DNA from 4 places in the Acidovorax sp. SDU_ACID1 genome. Region 4 is predicted to be linked to each of the others. Evidence: predicted binding sites of a transcription regulator. Region 4 holds the regulator's gene; each other region holds the start of a gene.
The links. The regulator FNR, encoded in region 4, switches genes on or off when oxygen is low (the NO sensors DNR and NnrR bind a similar motif). The targets are predictions, from matches to a motif close to TTGATNNNNATCAA.

Region 1 (5,085 bases), 810 kb from region 4:
AACCTCGCTGCGCCAGAGAACGACGCAGACACTGCGCACGGCCATCCTCGATGGCGTGTTCGCGCCCGGGCAGAAGCTGTCGGAGCGGGAACTGTGCGAAAGCCTGGACGTGAGCCGCTCGTGCCTGCGCGAGTCGCTGCAGCACCTGCAGGCCGAAGGGCTCATCACCATCGTCCCGCACAAGGGGCCGGAGGTCACCAGCATCTCCGCCAGCGAGGTGCGCGACATCTACGCCGTGCGCGCCAGCCTGGAAAGCCTGGCGGGCAGGGGGTTCGCAGAGCATGCAACGCCCCCGCAGCGGCCGCGCTGCGTGCCAAGCTGACCGAACTGCAGGCGCTGGACCCGCAGCAGGACCGGGCCGCGGTGCTCACGCTCAAGAACCAGTTCTACGACATCCTGCTGGAAGGCTGCGGCAACCTCGTGGCCGGGCAGATGCTCAAGCAGCTGAACAACCGCGTGACGGTGCTGCGGCGCATCTCCATGGCCCAGCCGGGCCGCCTGCCGCGCACGCTGCGGGAGATCGGCGCCATCGTCGATGCCATCGAGGCGCGCGATGCCGACGCCGCCGCGCGGCTGTGCGAGGAGCACGTGCGCCATGCGGCCGAGAGCGTGATGCAGAGCATGCATGCGTGATGGACGCCAAGTTGCAAAAACAATAGCTGTCAGCGCTTGTCCCACAAGCGCTGGAGCCCGATTACGTTCACAATCCGGGCTTCTTGAAAGGAACGCCCCCATGGCCGCTGGCAGCCTGCTGACCCTGCTCGACGACATCGCCACCGTGCTCGACGATGTCGCCCTCATGACCAAGGTGGCCGCCAAGAAGAGCGCCGCGATGGCGGACGACGTGTCGGCCATGACCAAGGTGGCGGCGCAGAAGACGGCCGGCGTGCTGGGCGACGACCTGGCGCTCAACGCCCAGCAGGTGACGGGCGTGCGCGCGGACCGCGAGCTGCCCGTGGTCTGGGCCGTGGCCAAGGGGTCGCTGGTGAACAAGGCGATCCTGGTGCCTGCCGCGCTGTTCATCAGCGCGTTCGCGCCCTGGGCCGTCACGCCGCTGCTCATGGTGGGCGGCGCGTTCCTGTGTTTCGAGGGCTGCGAGAAGCTGGCGCACAAATTCCTGCACAGCGCCCATGAGGACGAGGCCGAGCACGAGAGCCACGCCAAGGCCAGCGCCAACCCGGCGGTGGACATGGCCGCGTTCGAGAAGGACAAGGTCAAGGGCGCCGTGCGCACCGATTTCATCCTTTCGGCCGAGATCATCGCCATCACCCTCGGCGCGGTGGCGGGCGCGCCGTTCGCGCAGCAGGTGGCGGTGCTGGTGGGGATCGCAGTGCTGATGACGCTGGGCGTCTATGGCCTTGTGGCGGGCATCGTGAAGCTGGACGACCTGGGCCTGTGGCTCAGCGGCCGGGCCAGCAGCGCGGCGCGCGCGCTGGGGCGCGGCATCGTGGCGGCGGCGCCGTGGCTCATGAAGGGGCTGTCGGTGGCGGGCACGGCGGCGATGTTCCTGGTGGGCGGCGGCATCGTGGTGCACGGCGTGCCGGCGCTGCACCATGCGGTGGAAGCGGCGGGCCAGGCGGCGGTTACGTGGCCGCTGGGCGGGCTGTGGGCGGTCGTGCTGCCCCACGTGCTCAACGCGCTGGCGGGCATGGCGGTGGGGGCCGTGGTGCTCGCTGCATGGACGCTGCTGGGGCGCCTGCGCGGCCGTTGAGCTGCGTCATGCTGCAGCGCAGCGAAGGTTTGATCTACGGCAACATTGACCTGACGGTTCATAGGCTTAATAGCTGCACGGGGGCCGTCCCCGTTCAACAACCACATTCAGCCCTATGAAAAAGAATCTTCTGGCCCTGGCCGTTCTGTGTGCAATGACCTCCGGCGCTGCCTTCGCGCAGCAGGCCGCTGAAGGTTCCTGGATGGTGCGCGCGCGCGCCGTCAACCTCGACAGCGCCAACAAGGACAGCACGGGCCTGGGCCTGTCGATCAACGACAAGGTCATCCCCGAAGTGGACGTGTCGTACTTCTTCACGCCCAACATCGCGGCCGAGCTGATCCTGACCTACCCGCAGAAGCACGACCTGCGCGCCAATGGCCTGGGCAAGATCGGCTCGCTCAAGCACCTGCCGCCCACGCTGCTGGCCCAGTACCACTTCACCAACTTCAGCGGCTTCAAGCCCTACGTGGGCGCCGGCATCAACTACACGCGCTTCTCCAACGTGCGCTTCGACCCGGCCGTGCAGGCCGCGCTGAACCCCTCCATCGACAAGGACAGCTGGGGCGGCGCGCTGCAGGTGGGCGTGGACATTCCCCTGTCCAAGAACCTGTACCTGAACTTCGACGTCAAGAAGGTGTTCATCAAGACCGACGTGTTCTCCGCCGGCAACAAGGTGGGCACGTTCAAGGTGAACCCGGTGCTGGCCGGCGTGGGCCTGGGCTGGCGCTTCTAAAAAAACACAGCGCATTTTTTCAGTTCTTCATGGTGGGGTGGGCCGGTGCCGCAGGGTGCCGGCCCTTTTTTATGAGGCGGGCGATGCGGCCCTGTCCTACAAGCGCGGGGCGTCTTGGCTTGCCCGGCGCCGAAGGGGCAGGGGACTACGCTGGACCGACATGCCCACCGTCCAGAACCACCCCACGACATCCATCGACAGCGGGCGCGCCGCCCTCGGCGCGCTGCCCCCAGGAGGCGCGCACGCGCGGGCCTCTCCCTCCGAGCGGGCCGCCATCGCGGCAGGCCTGCAGGATGCGGCGGCAAGCATCTCGCCCAAATACTTCTACGACCAGCGCGGCTCGGAGCTGTTCGAGGACATCACCGGCCTGCCCGAGTACTACCCCACGCGCACCGAGCACGCGCTCCTGCGCCAGCATGGCGGCGACATCGCCCGCGCGGCGGGCACGGGCGGCGTGGTGATCGAGCCCGGGGCGGGCAGCTGCGAGAAGGCGCGGCTGCTGTGCCGCAGGCTGCGGGCCTCGCATTTCGTGGGCGTGGACATTTCCGAGGACTTCCTGCACGGTGCCGTCGCGCGGCTGCGCGCGGCGCTGCCCGGGCTGGACGCGCGCGCGGTGGGCGGCGACATCACCGCCGGGGTGCAACTGCCGCCAGACATTCCGCGCGAGCGGCGCCTGGTGTTCTACCCGGGCTCGTCCATCGGCAACTTCGATCCGCCGCAGGCGCTGCGGCTGCTGCGGCACATGCACGCGCTGGCGCTGGACGGCGGGGGGCTGCTGATCGGCATCGACCTGCCCAAGGACGTGGCGGTGCTGGAGGCCGCCTACGACGACGCGGCCGGCGTCACCGCCGAGTTCAACCGCAACGTGCTGGCGCACGTGAACCGGCTGATCGGCAGCGACTTCGACCCGCGCCAGTGGCGCCACCGTGCCTTCTTCAATGCCGCCGCCTCGCGCATCGAGATGCACCTGGAGGCCATGGGGCCGCAGCGCGTGCGCTGGCCTGGCGGCGGGCGCGACTTCGCCGCGTGCGAGCGCATCCACACCGAGAACAGCTACAAGTACCCGCTGCCCGCCTTCACCGCGCTGCTGCGCGAGGCGGGTTTCGGCGAAACCCGCCACTGGACCGACCCGCGCGGCTGGTACGCCCTGGTCCATGCGCGCGCTTGACGCGGCGCGAAAGGAGTCCCGCGCCGTGCGCTATCCCTCCGACACCCCCCAGGCACCCGAGGCGCAGGCGCTGCACTGCTATGCCGCCGTGCGCGCCGCCACCGAGGCGCTGGCCCAGCCGCTGTCGCCCGAGGACTGCTGTGCCCAGTCCATGCCCGACGCCAGCCCCGCCAAGTGGCACCTGGCGCACACCACGTGGTTCTTCGAGACCTTCATCCTGGAGACGCACGAGGAAGGGTTCCAGCCCTTCGACCCGGCGTTCCGCGTGCTCTTCAACTCCTACTACCAGGGCGTGGGCCGCCAGCACCCGCGCCCGCAGCGCGGCCTGCTCACGCGGCCCTCGCTGGCCACGGTGCTGGCCTACCGCGCCGACGTGGACGCGCGCATGTGGCGGCTGCTCGCGCAGGGTGCGCCGCAGGTACTGGGCCTGCTGGAGCTGGGCCTGCACCACGAACAGCAGCACCAGGAACTGCTGCTCACCGATGTCCAGCACCTGCTCTCGTGCAACCCGCTGCTGCCCGCCTACAGCCCCGACGCGCCAGCACCGGCGCAGGGCCCGGCAGCGCTGGAATGGCTGCGGATGGAAGGCGGGCTCACGGAGATCGGCCATGCGGGCGGCGGCTTCGCCTTCGACAACGAAAGCCCCCGCCACCGCGTGTACCTGCAGCCGTATGCGCTGGCCTCGCGCCTGGTGACCAACGCCGAGTTCGCCGCGTTCATCGACAGCGGCGGCTACCGTGATCCGGCGCTGTGGCTGGCCGAGGGCTGGGACTGGCGCACGGCCCTGGGGCTGGAGCGGCCGCTCTACTGGCAGCGCGCGGAAGGCGGCGCCTGGCATGCGTTCACGCTGGCCGGCCTGAGGCCGCTGGAGGCGGCGGGGCCAGCCGTGCACCTGTCGTACTACGAGGCCGACGCCTATGCGCGCTGGGCCGGCGCGCGCCTGCCCACCGAGGCGGAATGGGAGCACGCGGTGCAGACGCACCCGGAGAACATCGCGCAGCGCTGCGACGCGGCATGGCAGTGGACGCAGTCCAGCTACGCGCCGTACCCCGGCTTTCGCGTGGCCGAGGGCGCGGTGGGCGAATACAACGGCAAGTTCATGGTGAACCAGTACGTGCTGCGCGGCGGCTCGTGCGCCACGCCGGCGGGGCATGTGCGCCCCACCTACCGCAACTTCTTCCCGGCCACGGCGCGCTGGCAGTTCAGCGGGCTGCGGCTGGCGCGCGACGTGCTATCGGAAAAATAGCTGCCAGCGCTTGGTTGGCAAGCGCTGGAGGCTGAAAACACCTTAGACCGCGTCCAGCGCCCGGTGCAGGTCTTCGAGCAGGTCGTCGATGTGCTCGATGCCCACGGACAGGCGCACCATGCCCTCGGTCACGCCGGCCTTGGCGAGTTCCTCGGCGTTGAGCTGGCGGTGCGTGGTCGATGCCGGGTGCGTGGCGAGCGACTTGGCGTCGCCGATGTTCACGAGGC
Region 2 (5,085 bases), 1.3 Mb from region 4:
GTAGTTCTGCGCCACGACCAGGCTGCCGTCGGCGCTGATGGCGCCGCCGATGGAGTTGCCGGCCTGCATCACGCGGTGGGTGATCTGCTGCGCGAGGATGTCCACGCGGGTCAGGCCGCCGTCGCGGCCGAAGACGTAGGCGTAGCGCGCATCGCGCGAGAACACCACCGAGGCGTGCGACAGATCGCCCAGCCCGGTGACGCGGCCCATGGCGGCGCGGCGGCTGGTGTTGACGAGGGTGAGCGCGCCCTGGGCGCGCTCGACGACCACGCCCAGGTCGCCCGTGCCTTGCAGCGTGGGCGCCGGCGGCGGCGAGGCAGGAGAAGAGGTGGCCGCGCAGCCGCTGGCGAGCAGCGGCGCGCTGGCGGCGAGCGACAGCAGGTTGCGCCGTTTCATGGGAGTCATGGAGCCGGGCTCCTGTTTTCTTCGGGAAAGCCGCTGGCCAGCCGCTCGGCGATCCACCGCGCCTCGCTGCCCTGGAGCAGGGCGCTCCAGGGCGGCATGGGGGTGCCGGGAATGCCGTGGGTGATGACGGCGGCCAGGTATTCGGGGGGCTTGCCGGTCAGGGCCTCGCGCGTGAGCGCGGGGCCCAGGCCGCCGGTGAGGCGCATGCCATGGCACGAGCCGCAATCCTGGCGCACCATGCGCACGAGCTGCGCGCTGCGCTCGGCCGTGGGCACCGCGCTCTGCGCCATGGCTTGCGCCGCGCAGACGGCCCCGGCGAGGAGGAGGATGGCGGGACGCACCATGACAGTCCTCGTCGACGTCAGTAGACGTCGTGCATGGTGTTGTAGACGTTGAACTTGCCCGTCGGCGTGACCAGCTTCGCATCCTTGATCACGGTCTTGCAGGTGCGCGTCTTGTCGTCGACCACCACGATGGCCGATTCCTTGTCCTTGGCGCTCCACACCGAGAACCAGACCTCGTCGCCCTTCTGGTTGTACTCGGGCTGTACCACGCGCTTGGCGCCGTCGTCCTTGAGGTTGGCGCAGCCTGCGATGTCGATGATCTGCGGCGCTTTGCCCAGGTCCTTGATGTCGTACACCGCCACGCTCTGGCTGATCTTCGGGTCGGGGTTGAGTGCCGTGTCCACCCACAGGTTGGTGGATTTCGGGTGCGTCTTGATGAACAGCGAGCCGCCGCCCTGGCCCTTGAGCGACTGCACCACCTTCCAGGCGTTGGCCTTGTGCCTGGCCGGGTCGGTGCCGATGATGGCGATGCTCTCGTCGCCCAGGCCGGAGGTGGACCACACCGGACCGAATTTCGGGTGCACGAAGTTGGCGCCCCGGCCCGGGTGCGGGATCTTGCCCACGGGCACCAGCGCGGCCAGCTTGCTGGTCTTGGTGTCCACCACGGCGATCTTGTCCGACGCGTTGGCGGCGGTCAGGAAGTAGCGGCGCGTGGCGTCGAAGCCGCCGTCGTGCAGGAACTTGGCCGAGTCGATCTGCGTGGTCTTGAGGTTCTCCAGGTCGGTGTAGTCGACCATCCAGATCTTGCCGGTCTCCTTGGCGTTGACAAGGAACTCGGGCTTCTGGTGGCTGGCCACGATGGCGGCCACGCGCGGCTCGGGGTGGTACTCGTTGTCCACGGTCATGCCGCGGGTGGAGACGATCTTGCGCGGCGTGAGCGTATCGCCGTCCATCAGCACGAACTGGGGCGGCCAGTAGGTGCCGGCGATGGCGATCTTGTCTTCCCAGCCCTTGAACTTGCTGGTCTCGACGCTGCGGGCCTCCAGGCCGATCTTGATCTCGGCCACGTTGTCGGGCTTTTCCATCCACAGGTCGATCAGGTTCAGGCGTGCGTCGCGGCCGATCACGTAGAGGTAGCGGCCCGAGGCCGACAGGCGCGAGATGTGCACCGCATAGCCGGTCTTGACGATGTTGATGATCTGCTTGGTGTCGCCGTCGATCAGCGCGATCTCGCCCGCGTCACGCAGCGTGACCGAGAAGATGTTGTTGATGTTGTAGTTGTTCATCTTCTTCGCGGGCCGCTGGGCGACGGGCACGTATTCCTTGCGCGACTTCTCCATGTCTGCCAGCGAGAACTCCGGCGGTGTGGGAGGGTCTTGCTGCACGTAGCGCGCCATCAGATCCACGGTGGCCTCGTCGAAGTCGCCCGACGTCAGCCAGTTGGGCATGCCGGCGGGCGAGCCGTAAGCGATGAAGACCTTCAGGTAGTCCGTGCCTTTGCCCAGGGTGATGTCCGGCGTGAGCGCCTTGCCGGTGGCGCCCTTGCGCAGCACGCCGTGACACCCCGCGCAGCGCTCGAAATAGATCTGGCGGGCGCGGTCGAACTCGGCCTGCGTCATCGCGGGCGCCTTGGGGTTCGTGCTCTGGTGCATGGGCACATCCGCCAGAGGCGAGCCGCCGGCCTGGTAGTTTTTCTCGGCCTCGGAGACCGGCTTGGCGTCCTGCGCCATCGCGGTGGCCGACACCAGGGTGGCGGCGGCAAGCGCGACCAGCCTGGCGATCCTCTTTGCTGTCATTGTGGGTCCTCTGCGTCACGGATCAGCGCATGGGTGGTCCCCCGGCGGATGCCGCGGGCCCTCTCGCGAGGTCGCTGTCCATTCCCTCTTCATGCGAGTGGCTGTGATCGTCGCGCCGGCCCGCGCGCCTGTCCTTGAACTGGTTCAAGGACGGAAGCACGGGGCCTTTGAACAATCGGCACCACCACGATCCGCGAAGAAAGAAGACCTGTATGAGCTTCATAGAAGACGCGCGCTGGTTCGCAGCGCCTCCCGCCGCCGGGGCGAACGCCGGTCCCGGGCGCGTGACCCTGGTGGGGGCCGGCCCCGGCGACCCCGAACTGCTCACGCTGCGCGCCGTGAAGGCGCTACGCGGCGCGCGCCTGGTGCTCTACGACCACCTGGTGGGCAAGGAGGTGCTGCGCTACGTGGCCGACGATGCCGACCTGATCTACGTGGGCAAGGAGGCCGCTCATCACACGCTGCCGCAGGAATCCATCATCGACCTCATGCTGCGGCTGGCGCGCAGCGGGCGCAGCCTGGTGCGCCTCAAGGGAGGAGATGGCTTCATCTTCGGCCGCGGCGGCGAGGAGGCGCAGGCCCTGGCCGACGCCGGCATCGCCTTCGACGTGGTGCCCGGCATCACCGCCGCCCAGGGCGCCGGCGCCTGCGCCGGCATCCCGCTCACCCACCGCGACCATGCGGCCACGCTGGTGTTCGCCACCGGCCACCTGCAGGGCGACGGAGAAGTGGCGCTGGACTGGCAGGCGCTGGCGCGCCCGCGCCAGACGGTGGTGATCTACATGGGCATCGGCAACCTGCCCGTGATCTGCGCCGAGCTGGTGCGCCACGGCCTGCCGCAGGACACGCCGGCGGCGCTGGTGGAGCAGGCGTCGCTGCCGGGGCAGCGCTGCATCGAAGGCACGCTGCAGAGCCTGCCGCGGCTCGCCTTGCAGCACCGCGTGCGCCCGCCCGCGCTGATCGTGGTGGGTGGGGTGGTGGCCCTGCGCCCGCAACTGCTCAAGGGCTTGCAGGCCATGGCCGCCTGAGCGGGCGGTTTCGGGCATCATCCGGGCTTCACTTGGCGAAGCCCATGCAACAAGACATTCTGATTAACTGGTCGCCGCAGGAGACGCGCGTGGCCGTGGTGGAGAACGGCGCTGTGCAGGAGCTGCACGTGGAGCGCACTCTGGAACGCGGTCTGGTCGGCAACATCTACCTGGGCAAGGTCTCGCGCGTGCTGCCGGGCATGCAGTCGGCGTTCATCGACATCGGCCTGGAGCGGGCCGCCTTTCTGCACGTGGCCGACGTGTGGCACCGCCAGGAGGGCGGCGAGGCGCCCATGTTCGCGCGCAAGAACGAGCCGCCCGTGCCGATTGAGAAGCAGGTGTTCGAGGGCCAGTCGCTCATGGTGCAGGTCATCAAGGACCCCATCGGCACCAAGGGCGCACGCCTGTCCACCCAGGTCAGCATCGCCGGGCGGCTGCTCGTCTTCCTGCCGCAGGACGACCACGTGGGCGTCTCGCAGAAGATCCCGGCCGACGAGCGCGACGCCCTGCGCGCGCGCCTGCAGGCGCTGGTGGGCGACAAGGCCGCGGGCGGCGGGGGCGGCTTCATCCTGCGCACCAACGGCGAGGACGCGAGCGACGAGGAGCTGGCCGAAGACATCGCCTACCTGCGCAAGACCTGGACGGGCATCCGCCAGGCGTCCCTGAGCCGCCCGCCCACGTCGCTGCTCTACCAGGACCTGAGCCTGCTGCAGCGCGTGCTGCGCGACATCGCCAGCGAGGAAACGCAGTCCATCCGCATCGACTCGCGCGAGCAGCACGCGCTGCTGGCCGCCTTCGGGCGCGAATTCATGCCCGCCGCGGCTTCCAAGCTGCAGTTGTACAAGGGCGAGCGTCCGATCTTCGACCTGTTCGCCATCGACGAGGAGGTGGCCCTGGCCCTGGGCCGGCGCGTCCAGCTCAAGTCCGGCGGCTACCTCATCGTGGACCAGACCGAGGCGCTCACCACCATCGACGTGAACACCGGCGGATACGTGGGCGCGCGCAACTTCGACGACACCATCTTCAAGACCAACCTGGAGGCCGCCGGCGCCATCGCGCGCCAGCTGCGGCTGCGCAACCTGGGCGGCATCGTGATCGCGGACTTCATCGACATGCTGCGCGAGGACCACAAGACGGCCGTGCTGGCGGAGTTCCGCAAGCAGCTCGCGCGCGACCGCGTGAAGACCATGCTGGGCGGCTTCTCGCAGCTCGGCCTGGTGGAGATGACGCGCAAGCGCACGCGCGAGTCGCTGGCCCACATGCTCTGCGAGCCGTGCCCCACCTGCCATGGCGTGGGCGAGGTGAAAACCGCGCGCACCGTGTGCTACGACATCCTGCGCGAGGTGCTGCGCGAGGCGCGCCAGTTCAACCCGCGCGAGTTCCGCGTGATCGCCTCGCCCAAGGTGGTGGAGCTGTTCCTCGACGAGGAAAGCCAGCACCTCGCGGGCCTGTCGGACTTCATCGGCAAGCCGATCTCGCTGCAGGCCGAGAACGCGATGGGGCAGGAGCAGTACGATATCGTCCTGCTCTGAAGCGGCCGTTTTTCCGGGAAAGCATCTTTCGTGTCTGGAT
Region 3 (5,085 bases), 620 kb from region 4:
CGCCGCCGCCGCCCTTCGCGGACGTGCTGTTCTTCCTGCGCGCGCTCTGGTAGCTGCCGTCGACCATCGGCTGGAAGGTGGGGATCAGGTGGTGCTTGCCGTTGCCGATCAGGTCGGCGCGGCCCATGCTCTTGAGCGCCTCGCGCAGCAGGGGCCAGTTGTTCGGGTCGTGGTAGCGCAGGAAGGCTTTGTGCAGGCGGCGGCGCTTCTCGCCGCGCACGATGTCCACGCTTTCCTCCGCCTCGTCGCGCATCCGGCGGCGCACGCGGGTGAGCGTGTTGCGGCCCGTGTGGTACATGGCCGTGGCCGTGGCCATGGGGCTGGGGTAGAAGGTCTGCACCTGGTCGGCGCGAAAGCCGTTCTTCTTGAGCCACAGGGCCAGGTGCATCATGTCCTCGTCGCTGGTGCCCGGGTGCGCGGCGATGAAGTACGGGATCAGGAACTGCTTCTTGCCCGCCTCTTCGCTGAACTTCTCGAACAGCTGCTTGAAGCGGTCGTAGTTGCCGATGCCCGGCTTCATCATCTTCGACAGCGGCCCCTCTTCCGTGTGCTCGGGCGCGATCTTGAGGTAGCCGCCCACGTGGTGCTGCACCAGCTCCTTCACGTATTCGGGCGACTGCACCGCCAGGTCGTAGCGCAGGCCCGAGCCGATCAGGATCTTCTTGATGCCCTTGAGGGCCCGCGCGCGGCGGTAGATGCGGATCAGCGGGCCGTGGTCGGTGGTCAGGTTCTGGCAGATGCCGGGGAACACGCAGCTGGGCTTGCGGCAGGCGGCCTCGATCTCGGGGCTGCGGCAGCCCAGGCGGTACATGTTGGCCGTGGGGCCGCCCAGGTCGGAGATGGTGCCGGTGAAGCCGGCCACCTTGTCGCGGATGTCCTCCACCTCCTGCAGGATGGAGGCCTCCGAGCGGCTCTGGATGATGCGCCCCTCGTGCTCGGTGATGGAGCAGAAGGTGCAGCCGCCGAAGCACCCGCGCATGATGTTGATCGAGGCGCGGATCATCTCCCACGCGGGGATCTTGGTGGCGCCGTCGTGGCTGCCGGTCTCGTCGGCGTACTGCGGGTGCGGGCTGCGCGCATACGGCAGGCCGAAGACCCAGTCCATCTCCGCCGTGGTCAGGGGGATGGGCGGCGGGTTCAGCCACACGTCGCGCGCCGTCGCGCCCTCGCCATGGGCCTGCACCAGCGCGCGGGCGTTGCCGGGGTTGGTCTCCAGGTGCAGCACGCGGTTGGCGTGGGCGTAGAGCACCGGGTCGCTCTTGACCTGCTCGTAGCTGGGCAGGCGGATCACGGTCCGCTCGCGCGGCGGCTGCGCGCCCCTGGCGCGCGCGGGGGGCAGGAACTGCACCACCTTTTCAATGCCATTTTGGCCTGTAGCGCTTGTCTGGCAAGCGCTGGCAGCTCCCGAATCAGGAGCATCCTCCTTGGCGCAGCCCTGCCCCTGGGCGGCGGCCTGCTCGCTGGTGGTCATGTAGGGGTTCACAGGCGGGGCCAGCGGGCCGGGCTCGTCCACGCTGGTGGAGTCGATCTCGAACCAGTCGCCGCCCGAGGCGCGGCGCACGAAGGCCGTGCCGCGCACATCGGTGATCTGCTCGATGGGCTCGCGCGCGGCGATACGGTGGGCCACCTCGACCAGCGCGCGCTCAGCGTTGCCGTACAGCAGCAGGTCGCACTTGCTGTCCACCACGATGGAGCGGCGCACCTTGTCGCTCCAGTAGTCGTAGTGCGCGATGCGGCGCAGACTCCCCTCGATGCCGCCCAGGACGATGGGCACGTCCTTGTAGGCCTCGCGGCAGCGCTGGCTGTAGACGATGGCCGCGCGGTCGGGGCGCTTGCCACCCACGTCGCCGGGGGTGTAGGCGTCGTCGCTGCGGATCTTCCGGTCGGCCGTGTACCGGTTGATCATCGAGTCCATGTTGCCCGCCGTCACGCCCCAGAACAGGTTGGGCCTGCCCAGCGCCTGGAAGGCCTCGCTGCTGTGCCAGTCGGGCTGCGCGATGATGCCCACGCGAAAGCCCTGCGCCTCCAGCACGCGGCCGATCACGGCCATGCCGAAGCTGGGGTGGTCCACGTAGGCGTCGCCCGTGACCAGCACGATGTCGCAGCTGTCCCAGCCGAGCTGGTCCATCTCTGCCCGGCTCATGGGCAGGAAGGGGGCCGTGCCGAAGCGCCTGGCCCAGTACGGGCGGTAGCTCGTGAGGGGCTTGGCGTCGCGCGGGAAGAAGGAAACGTCTACGAGGGCGTTCATCGGCGGGCTTTCGTGGGGGCCGGGCATTTTAGGTGCCTGGCCTTTTCCCTGCCCGCCACAAGGACGGCCGGGCCTTACTTGGCCAGCGTCAGCGTGCCCTTCATGATGCCGGCGTGGCCGGGGAAGGAGCAGAAGTAGCTGTAGGACTCGCCGGCCTTGAGCGCGCTGGTGGCGAAGCTCACCGAATCGGTCTCGCCGCCGCCGATCAGCTTGGTGTGCGCCAGCACGCGCGCGTCGCCCGCCTTCACGTAGTCCTTGGCGGCGCCGGCGGCGATGCCGTCGGTCACGGCGCCCTGCATGTCGGCGGTCTTGGTCAGCACCCAGTTGTGGCCCATGGCGGCCTTGGGCAGCTTGCCCACGTGCTTGAGCTTGACGGTGAACTGCTTGCAGCTGGCAGGCACGCTGATCGCCTGCTTGTTGAACTGCATCGCGTCGTTGCCTTCGATCTCCACCGCGCAGTCGGCGGCCCATGCGGGTGCCGTTGCGGACAGGGCCAGCGCCAGCGCGAGAGGCTTCCAGTATCGGGTCATGTGCTTTTCTCCTTCGTAAAAAACGGGCTCAATAGATGAGAACGACTATCAATCATAGGCATTCCTGGCGCGCACCCTGTTGATGCATGTCAATTCCGCAAACAGGTGTGCCGGGCGGGTCCGCGCTGGCCGGCCCGGCATTGGCGGTACAGTCCCCGCGTCATGCCGCAGACCCTCCTGGCGCCCACCCACAGCGAACTCGTCATCAAGAAAAGCCGCTTCATCGGCTGCGTGCAGCCCGTGGCCGACCGCGCCGGCGCCCAGGCCGTGGTGGCTGCGCTGTGGCAGCAGCACCCGGGCGCCGCGCACGTCTGCTGGGCCCTGCTGGCGGGAGGGCAGTCCGCCGCCGTGGACGACGGCGAGCCCAGCGGCACCGCCGGCCGGCCCATGCTGGACGTGCTGCGCCACCAGGAGCTGGAAGGCGTGCTGGCCACGGTGGTGCGCTACTTCGGCGGCGTGAAGCTGGGCGCGGGCGGCCTGGTGCGCGCCTATACCGACACCGTGGCCCAAGCGCTGCTCCAGGCCGAGAAGATCCCGCTGCAGCGCCAGAGCACCTTGCGCTGCAGCGTGCCCTACCCGCTGGAAGGCCTGCTGCGCCGCGAGATCGAGGCCGCGGGCGCGCAGCTGCTCGACGTGTCCCACGGCACGCTGGTGGAGCTGCACCTGCGCCTGCCGCAGCCGCAGGCGGAAGGCTTCGTGGCACGGGTGAACGACCTGGGCCACGGGCGCGTGGCCTGGCTGCCGGACTGACTTCGGCCTGCAGGCCTACAGCCCGGCCGCCTCCCTGCGGCGACACTGCCCGGGTCGCCCGCCCAAGGGCTTTTTGCAAGGCCTGCCCATGCGTTCGGACCTCGACACCCTCATCATCGGCGCCGGCTCCGCCGGCCTGGCGGCGCTGCGCGAAGTGCGCAAGCGCACGCAGCGCTTCCTGCTGGTCAACGAAGGCCCCTGGGGCACGACCTGTGCGCGCGTGGGCTGCATGCCCTCCAAGATGCTGATCGAAGCAGCCAACGCCTTTCATGCGCGGCACACGTTCGACACGTTCGGCCTGCGCGGCGCGCAGGGGCTGTCGGCCGACATCGCGGCCGTGCTGGAGCGCGTGCGCGCGCTGCGCGACGACTTCGTGGCCGGCACGCTGCGCGCCAGCGACGCGGGCGCGCACGCCCTGTCCGGCAGCGCGCGGCTGCTCGGCCCCGCGCGCGTGGACATCGACGGTCGCGTGCACGAGGCGCGCAGCATCATCGTCGCCACGGGCTCGCGCCCCATCGTGCCGCAGGAGTGGCTGGCGTTCGGCGACCGCATCCTGACCACCGACACGCTGTTCGAACAGCCCACGCTCGGCCCGCGCGTGGCCGTCGTCGGCCTGGGGCCGCTGGGCGTGGAGCTGGCGCAGGCCCTGGCGCGCCTGGGCCTGGAGGTGGCCGCGTTCGGCACCCGCGCCCAGGTGGCGGGGCTGGGCGACCCGGCGGTCAACGACGCCCTGCTCGCGCGGCTCAAGCAGGAATTCATCATCAGCGTGGACGGGGAGGTGCGCCTGCGCGAGGTGGCTGGCGGCATCGAGGTGTGCAACGACGCCGGCCCGGTGGTGGTGGACCAGGTGCTGGCCGCCATGGGCCGCCAGCCCAACCTGGAATGCCTGGGGCTGGAGACGCTCGGCGTGCCCCTGGACGCGCACGGCCTGCCGCCGATCGAGCCCTGCACCCTGCAGGTCGGCCACCTGCCGGTGTTCATCGCCGGCGACGCCGACCGCGACCGCCCGCTGCTGCACGAGGCCGCCGACGAGGGGCACATCGCGGGCATCAACGCCGTGCTGGCCGCGCAGGGCGAGCCGCCCCGGCGGTTCCGCCGGCGCACGCCGCTGTCCATCGTGTTCAGCCAGCCCAACGCGGCCGCCGTGGGGCTGCGCCACGCGCAGCTCAAGGGGCAGCCCCACCTAGTGGGCGAGGTGGACTTCGCGCGCCAGGGCCGCGCCCGCGTGGCCCAGCACAATTACGGCCTGCTGCGCCTCTACGCCCAGGCCGGCACCGGCCGCCTGCTGGGCGCGGAGATGTGCGCGCCCGCGGGCGAACACCTCGCGCACCTGCTGGCGCTGGCGATCGACCGCGAACTCACGGTGCACGAGCTGCTGCGCATGCCCATCTACCACCCCGTGCTGGAGGAAGGCCTGCGCACGGCGCTGCGCGACGCCGCCCGGCAGCTGGCGCCCGCGAGCGATTCCGACCTGTCGGACTGCGAGGCCTTCGGCTCCAGCGCGCTCGACTAGTCCTCAAGAAGAACGGCGAACTGCCGATACAAAGAGTTGCCCCT
Region 4 (5,085 bases):
AGCTCTCTCAGGGTGTGAATTTGCTCTTGCGAGGACACCCGGAAGCTGCTCATCGGGAAAGGATGGTTCATCCACCCCAGGTCGAGCTGGATGAACATGCCCACACGGAGCTGGTCGATGTCGATCAGGACGGATTGGTTCACTTCACGGAGCGCAGGCAGCTCGCTTTGATTGAACCATTATCATCAGTTACGGCAGCTTTAGAGTTGTTACAAATAGTAGGCGACAGCCGCCGATGCAACACTCAGCTCACGCACCAGGGGGCCGGCTGTCCGTGGACTACGTCCATCCATAGGGCCCATGCCCCCATGGTCAGGAGCACCGCGCCGGCCAACCGCGTCCCCCAGCTTCCGCGCAGCGCGTTCAGCCGCTCGCGCAACCGGCTCCATGCCCAAGGGCCGGCGACCAGCCACAAACCGCTGCCGATTCCGAACAGCACCATGCACGCAGCCCCGTTGGCCACACTGCCGCTCAGTGCGGCCATGAGCAATGCGGTATACAGCAGGCCGCAAGGCAGCAGGGCCCAGGCGACTCCCGCAGCAAACACCCCTCCAGGCTTGGATACGAGAGGCTTGGTTTTGGCCCATACGCGGCGACCAGCGGCTTCGATCCACGCGGGCTGGCGCGCCTGCAGCACCATCAGCGCCCCCCAGGCCAGGATCATCACATGCATCATCGTCCACGCTGGGCGCAGCGCAGGGCTGAACTGGCTCAGCCACGCCAGGCGCTCCATTGCCAGCGCAGCCATGGCTCCCGCCGCACCGTAGCCAACGAGCCGCCCCAAGTGGAATCCCAGCAGGCGCCCCCTGCCCCGGCGCTTGTGCGAGACCCACTGGACCGCCTGCTCCGAGGCCTGTGGCTTTCCCCCCTTGCCCCGTCAATGCGCCGCAAGGAGCCGCGCACATGACAAGGCAGTGCGCCCCGCCCGTGATGCCCATGAGCAATGCCGTGGAGGCCAGGGCCAGCAGCATGGATCAGATGATGCGGGAGAACTGCGCCCGGTTGCGCCCGGCCTGCAGGTACTTGTCGAACACCATCGCCACACCCCGCACGAAGAACCATCCCATCGGCGTGACCTCCACGCCATCGGAATTGATTTTCACCAGGCCTTGCCCTTCCATCTCCTGCAACCGGGCCAGTTCGACATCAAAGTAACGGCGAAAATCGATCAGCCAGGATTGCTCCATGGGCTCGAAAAGCACCTTGCCCTGGCACATCAAGGCCATGATGACCGCACGGCGTATCAGATCGTCACGGGTCAGCGCCAAGCCGCGCACAACGGGCAGGTGCCCCTGGTTGATCGCGTCGTAGTATTCGTCCAGGGTCTTGACGTTCTGGCTGTAGGTAGCGCCGATGCGGCCGATGGCCGAGACGCCCAGGCCGATCAGGTCGCAGTCAGGCTGGGTGCTGTAGCCCTGGAAGTTGCGATGCAGGCGCCCCTGGCGCTTGGCCACGGCCAGAGCGTCGTCCGGCAAGGCAAAATGATCCATGCCCACGTACACATAGCCGCTAGCCATGAAGACATCCATGGAGCGGGCCAGCATGGACACTTTGGCCGATGCCATGGGCAACTCGGCGGAGACGATGCGCCGCTGCGCCTTGAACCGCTCGGGCAGGTGGGCATACGCGTAGAGCGCAATGCGGTCCGGGCGCAACTGGGTGACCTGCTCCAGCGTACGGTCGAAGGACTCCGGAGTCTGGCGTGGCAAACCGTAGATCAGATCCACGTTGACCGACTCGAATCCCAGCTTGCGGGCGCTCGCCACCAGGGCGAATACCTTCTCCGCGGGCTGCACGCGGTGCACCGCTTTCTGCACCTCGGGGTCGAAATCCTGCACACCGAAGCTGAGCCGGTTGAAGCCCAGTTCCGCCAGCAGAGCCAGGCGCTGCTCGTCGACCGTGCGCGGATCCACTTCAATCGAATATTCGCCCCCAGGCGCCAGCACGAAGCTGCGGCGCAGCATGCCCATGAGCTCGCGCAGCCCCTCGTCGGACAGGAATGTCGGCGTCCCCCTCCCAGATGCAACTGGCTGACGTGCTGCCCGACACCGCAATGGGCCGTATGCAGGTCGATCTCCCGACTCAGATAGCGCAGGTAGACCTCCGCCCGTTCCGGGTGCCGCGTGATAATCTTGTTGCATGCGCAGTAGTAGCACAGCGACTCGCAAAACGGGATGTGCACATACAGCGACAATGGCATCGCTTTGGCCGCCGAACCCACGCGGCGCTGCTGCAGCGCAAGAATGTATTCTTCTTCGCCAAAAGCCTCCACGAAACGGTCCGCCGTCGGGTAGGAGGTGTAGCGCGGCCCAGGCACATCGAAGCGACGCAAGAGCTCGGTGGTGACAACAGTCATGGGGAAAATTTTCCTTGTATCTGACTATCCACTGTGCCGCAGAGACCCCGGCTCGTCCTTGACTTTAATCAAGCACTCACGGGGTCAGGATAGCGACAATTTGATTTCGGCTCAAAGTCGGTCAATTCCCTGCGGCATTTCCGCCTCCAGGGGTTTCAGAGGTAAGCTAGCCACATGAACAGGGCGCCCGTGCACATGAATCTGCAGACCATCAAAGTTGCGTGTTCCAACTGCAACTTGCGCGAGCTTTGCATGCCCCTGGGGCTGAACGACCAGCAATTGCAACGCATCGACGAAATCGTGGCCATCCGCCGCAAGATCAAGCGAGGCGGCACGCTGTTTCGCAACGGTGAAGCCTTCACTTCCCTTTTTGCGATCCGCACGGGCTTTTTCAAGACCTGCGTCGCCACGGAGGATGGACGCGATCAGGTCACCGGCTTCCAGATGGCCGGGGAGATCATCGGCCTCGATGGCATCGTGAACGACAGGCACACCTGCGACGCCGTAGCGCTCGAGGATGCAGAAGTCTGCGTGATGCCCTTCGACCGCATTGAAGAGCTCTCCCGCGAAGTGACGGCACTGCAGAGCCATGTGCACAAGATCATGAGCCGCGAGATCGTGCGTGAACATGGCGTCATGCTCCTGCTCGGCAGCATGCGCGCCGAGGAGCGTCTAGCGGCTTTCCTGTTGAATCTGGTGCAGCGCCTGCATGCGCGGGGATTTTCCCAGTCGGAACTGGTCCTGCGCATGACGCGTGAGGAAATCGGCAGCTACCTCGGTCTCAAGCTGGAAACCGTGAGCCGTACATTCTCGAAATTCGTGGAAGAAGGCATCGTGGAAGTCAAGCAGCGGCATGTCCGCATCGTGGACACCGATGCCCTGAAACGCATCGTGAACAGCCAACAAGCCTGCCACTGAACCGCCTTGCAGGCGGCCCGCGTCTTCAGGACGAATACTTTGCGCAGTCCAGGGGACGGTCTCCCTTGGGCACAGGACAGCGGTTGACCTCGAACGGCGAGAGGGACAGCATGGTCGTCAATGCACTCGACGCCATGATCACCAACCAGAAGATGAAGAAGGCAACGGTGTAAACGCCTTGCCGCGATAGGTTCATGGGTTGGTCGAACCAGTGCAATGCCTCCGGATCCACGAAGGCAAACACCACCATTTCCATGACCCCTGCCATCAGAAAGGCGGGCCAGGCAATCCACATCAGTCGCTGCGTCCACATTTCGCGTGCCTCCTTGCAATGGTGACAGCCTAGCATCATGCCCTGCGCGTGCAAAGAGTACCCGACCTCTCGATTCCCCTTACCTGCATCAATTCTTTTCGGATGCGGCTCCGCGTCACCGGCGAGGCTGGTCCTCGAGGGGCGTGGCGGCATGGTTGCGGCCCTTTATCGCAGGGGCCATGCTGGCCTCGGAATGCTGGAGCGTCTTGTTGATCTCTAGGCCACGCTGGTAATAGTCTTCCGCCAATACAGGGTCGGGCTGCCGGATCGCGAGCCACAGCGTCACGAAGCCAGCGATCACCACGATCACCGGCCCGGCGATCACCAGCCAGACATGGCCATATTTCCACCAAGGCTGCGCCACTGGCGATTCATTCATGGATGGGACTGCGGGCATGGGAAACTCCTTGGCCCCATAAGGAGGCCTGACCTGAACATAACCACCTGGCAAGCCCATCAGCGGGGTACCAGGAACACCGACTTCTCGGCCACCTGCGCTTTATCGCCTTGTGCCTGGATGTCGAAAAACACAGTGTGCGACCCGGGCGCGGCAGAACCATAGGGCACCTGCAGCCGCACTGCCACCCAGCGCGACTCGGCCGGTCCGATATCGATCTCCGATTCGGAGGCGACTTCCAGCCCTTCCAGCCCGCGCGCACTGATACGGTAGCGCTGCGTGCCTTCGGTGGCATTCATGATCTGCAAGCGGTAGATGTTTTCCAGCTTGCCGCCTGCCACGATCCGGGACAGTGCCGCGCGGTCGCGGACCACGTCCACCTTGAGCGGCGTGCGCACCACGAGGCTGGCCAGCATGCCCACGCACAGCAAGGCCAGCACAGCCGTATAGATCAGCACGCGCGGACGCAGCACGCGCTTGAGCATCTGCGACTGCGTCCAATGGTTCTTCACGCCGTTCTGCGTAGAGAAGCGGATCAGCCCTCTCGGGTACTTCATCTTGTCCATCACGGTGTTGCATGCATCCACGCAGAGGCCGCAGCCAATGCATTCATACTGCAGGCCCTCCCGGATATCGATGCCCGTAGGACACACCTGCACGCACAGCGTGCAGTCGATGCAGTCGCCGAGTCCCTTCGCCTTGTGATCGATGCTCTTGTTGCGTGGCCCGCGCGGCTCACCGCGCTCAGGGTCGTACGTCACGACCAAAGTGTCCTTGTCGAACATGGCGCTCTGGAAGCGCGCATAGGGGCACATGTACTTGCACACCTGCTCGCGCAGGTAGCCCGCATTGCCGTAGGTGGCAAAACCGTAGAAGAGCACCCAGAAAATCTGCCACGTCCCCTGGAGCGCCAGCAATTCGCTGCCCAGTTCGCGAATGGGAACGAAGTATCCCACGAAGGTAAACCCTGTCCAGAACGCCACGGCAATCCAGACCAGTTGCTTGAGCGACTTCTTCCACACCTTCTCGAAGGTCCACGGTCCGTTGTCCAGGCGCATGCGGGCACTGCGATCCCCTTCGATCTTGTGCTCGATCCACATG

Region 1: a site for FNR is predicted at 1,741-1,754, ahead of AAG689_RS10250 (OmpW/AlkL family protein). Genes of this name have one in related genera too.
Region 2: a site for FNR is predicted at 2,620-2,633, ahead of cobA (uroporphyrinogen-III C-methyltransferase). Genes of this name have one in related genera too.
Region 3: a site for FNR is predicted at 2,858-2,871, ahead of azu (azurin). Genes of this name have one in related genera too.

What each region holds. Positions count from the first base shown of each region.
Region 1 covers NZ_CP152342.1:2,088,946-2,094,030, reverse strand. Annotated here, with positions in the region: partial or broken gene AAG689_RS10260 (GntR family transcriptional regulator) at 1-633, shown strand, start outside; gene AAG689_RS10255 (DUF808 domain-containing protein) at 734-1,711, shown strand; gene AAG689_RS10250 (OmpW/AlkL family protein) at 1,827-2,444, shown strand; gene egtD (L-histidine N(alpha)-methyltransferase) at 2,605-3,612, shown strand; gene egtB (ergothioneine biosynthesis protein EgtB) at 3,599-4,858, shown strand; gene AAG689_RS10235 (O-acetylhomoserine aminocarboxypropyltransferase/cysteine synthase family protein) at 4,901-5,085, opposite strand, start outside.
Region 2 covers NZ_CP152342.1:1,595,488-1,600,572, forward strand. Annotated here, with positions in the region: gene AAG689_RS07890 (cytochrome D1 domain-containing protein) at 1-396, opposite strand, end outside; gene AAG689_RS07895 (c-type cytochrome) at 402-749, opposite strand; gene AAG689_RS07900 (cytochrome D1 domain-containing protein) at 767-2,485, opposite strand; gene cobA (uroporphyrinogen-III C-methyltransferase) at 2,698-3,513, shown strand; gene rng (ribonuclease G) at 3,558-5,045, shown strand; gene AAG689_RS07915 (phosphoethanolamine transferase) at 5,076-5,085, shown strand, end outside.
Region 3 covers NZ_CP152342.1:2,275,988-2,281,072, forward strand. Annotated here, with positions in the region: partial or broken gene AAG689_RS11095 (YgiQ family radical SAM protein) at 1-2,248, opposite strand, end outside; gene azu (azurin) at 2,323-2,778, opposite strand; gene AAG689_RS11105 (YigZ family protein) at 2,941-3,528, shown strand; gene AAG689_RS11110 (dihydrolipoyl dehydrogenase) at 3,617-5,041, shown strand.
Region 4 covers NZ_CP152342.1:2,896,712-2,901,796, forward strand. Annotated here, with positions in the region: gene AAG689_RS14290 (HD-GYP domain-containing protein) at 1-143, opposite strand, end outside; partial or broken gene AAG689_RS14295 (sulfite exporter TauE/SafE family protein) at 245-971, opposite strand; partial or broken gene hemN (oxygen-independent coproporphyrinogen III oxidase) at 975-2,356, opposite strand; gene fnr (fumarate/nitrate reduction transcriptional regulator Fnr) at 2,552-3,274, shown strand; gene AAG689_RS14310 (hypothetical protein) at 3,300-3,587, opposite strand; gene AAG689_RS14315 (FixH family protein) at 3,703-3,984, opposite strand; gene ccoG (cytochrome c oxidase accessory protein CcoG) at 4,044-5,085, opposite strand, start outside.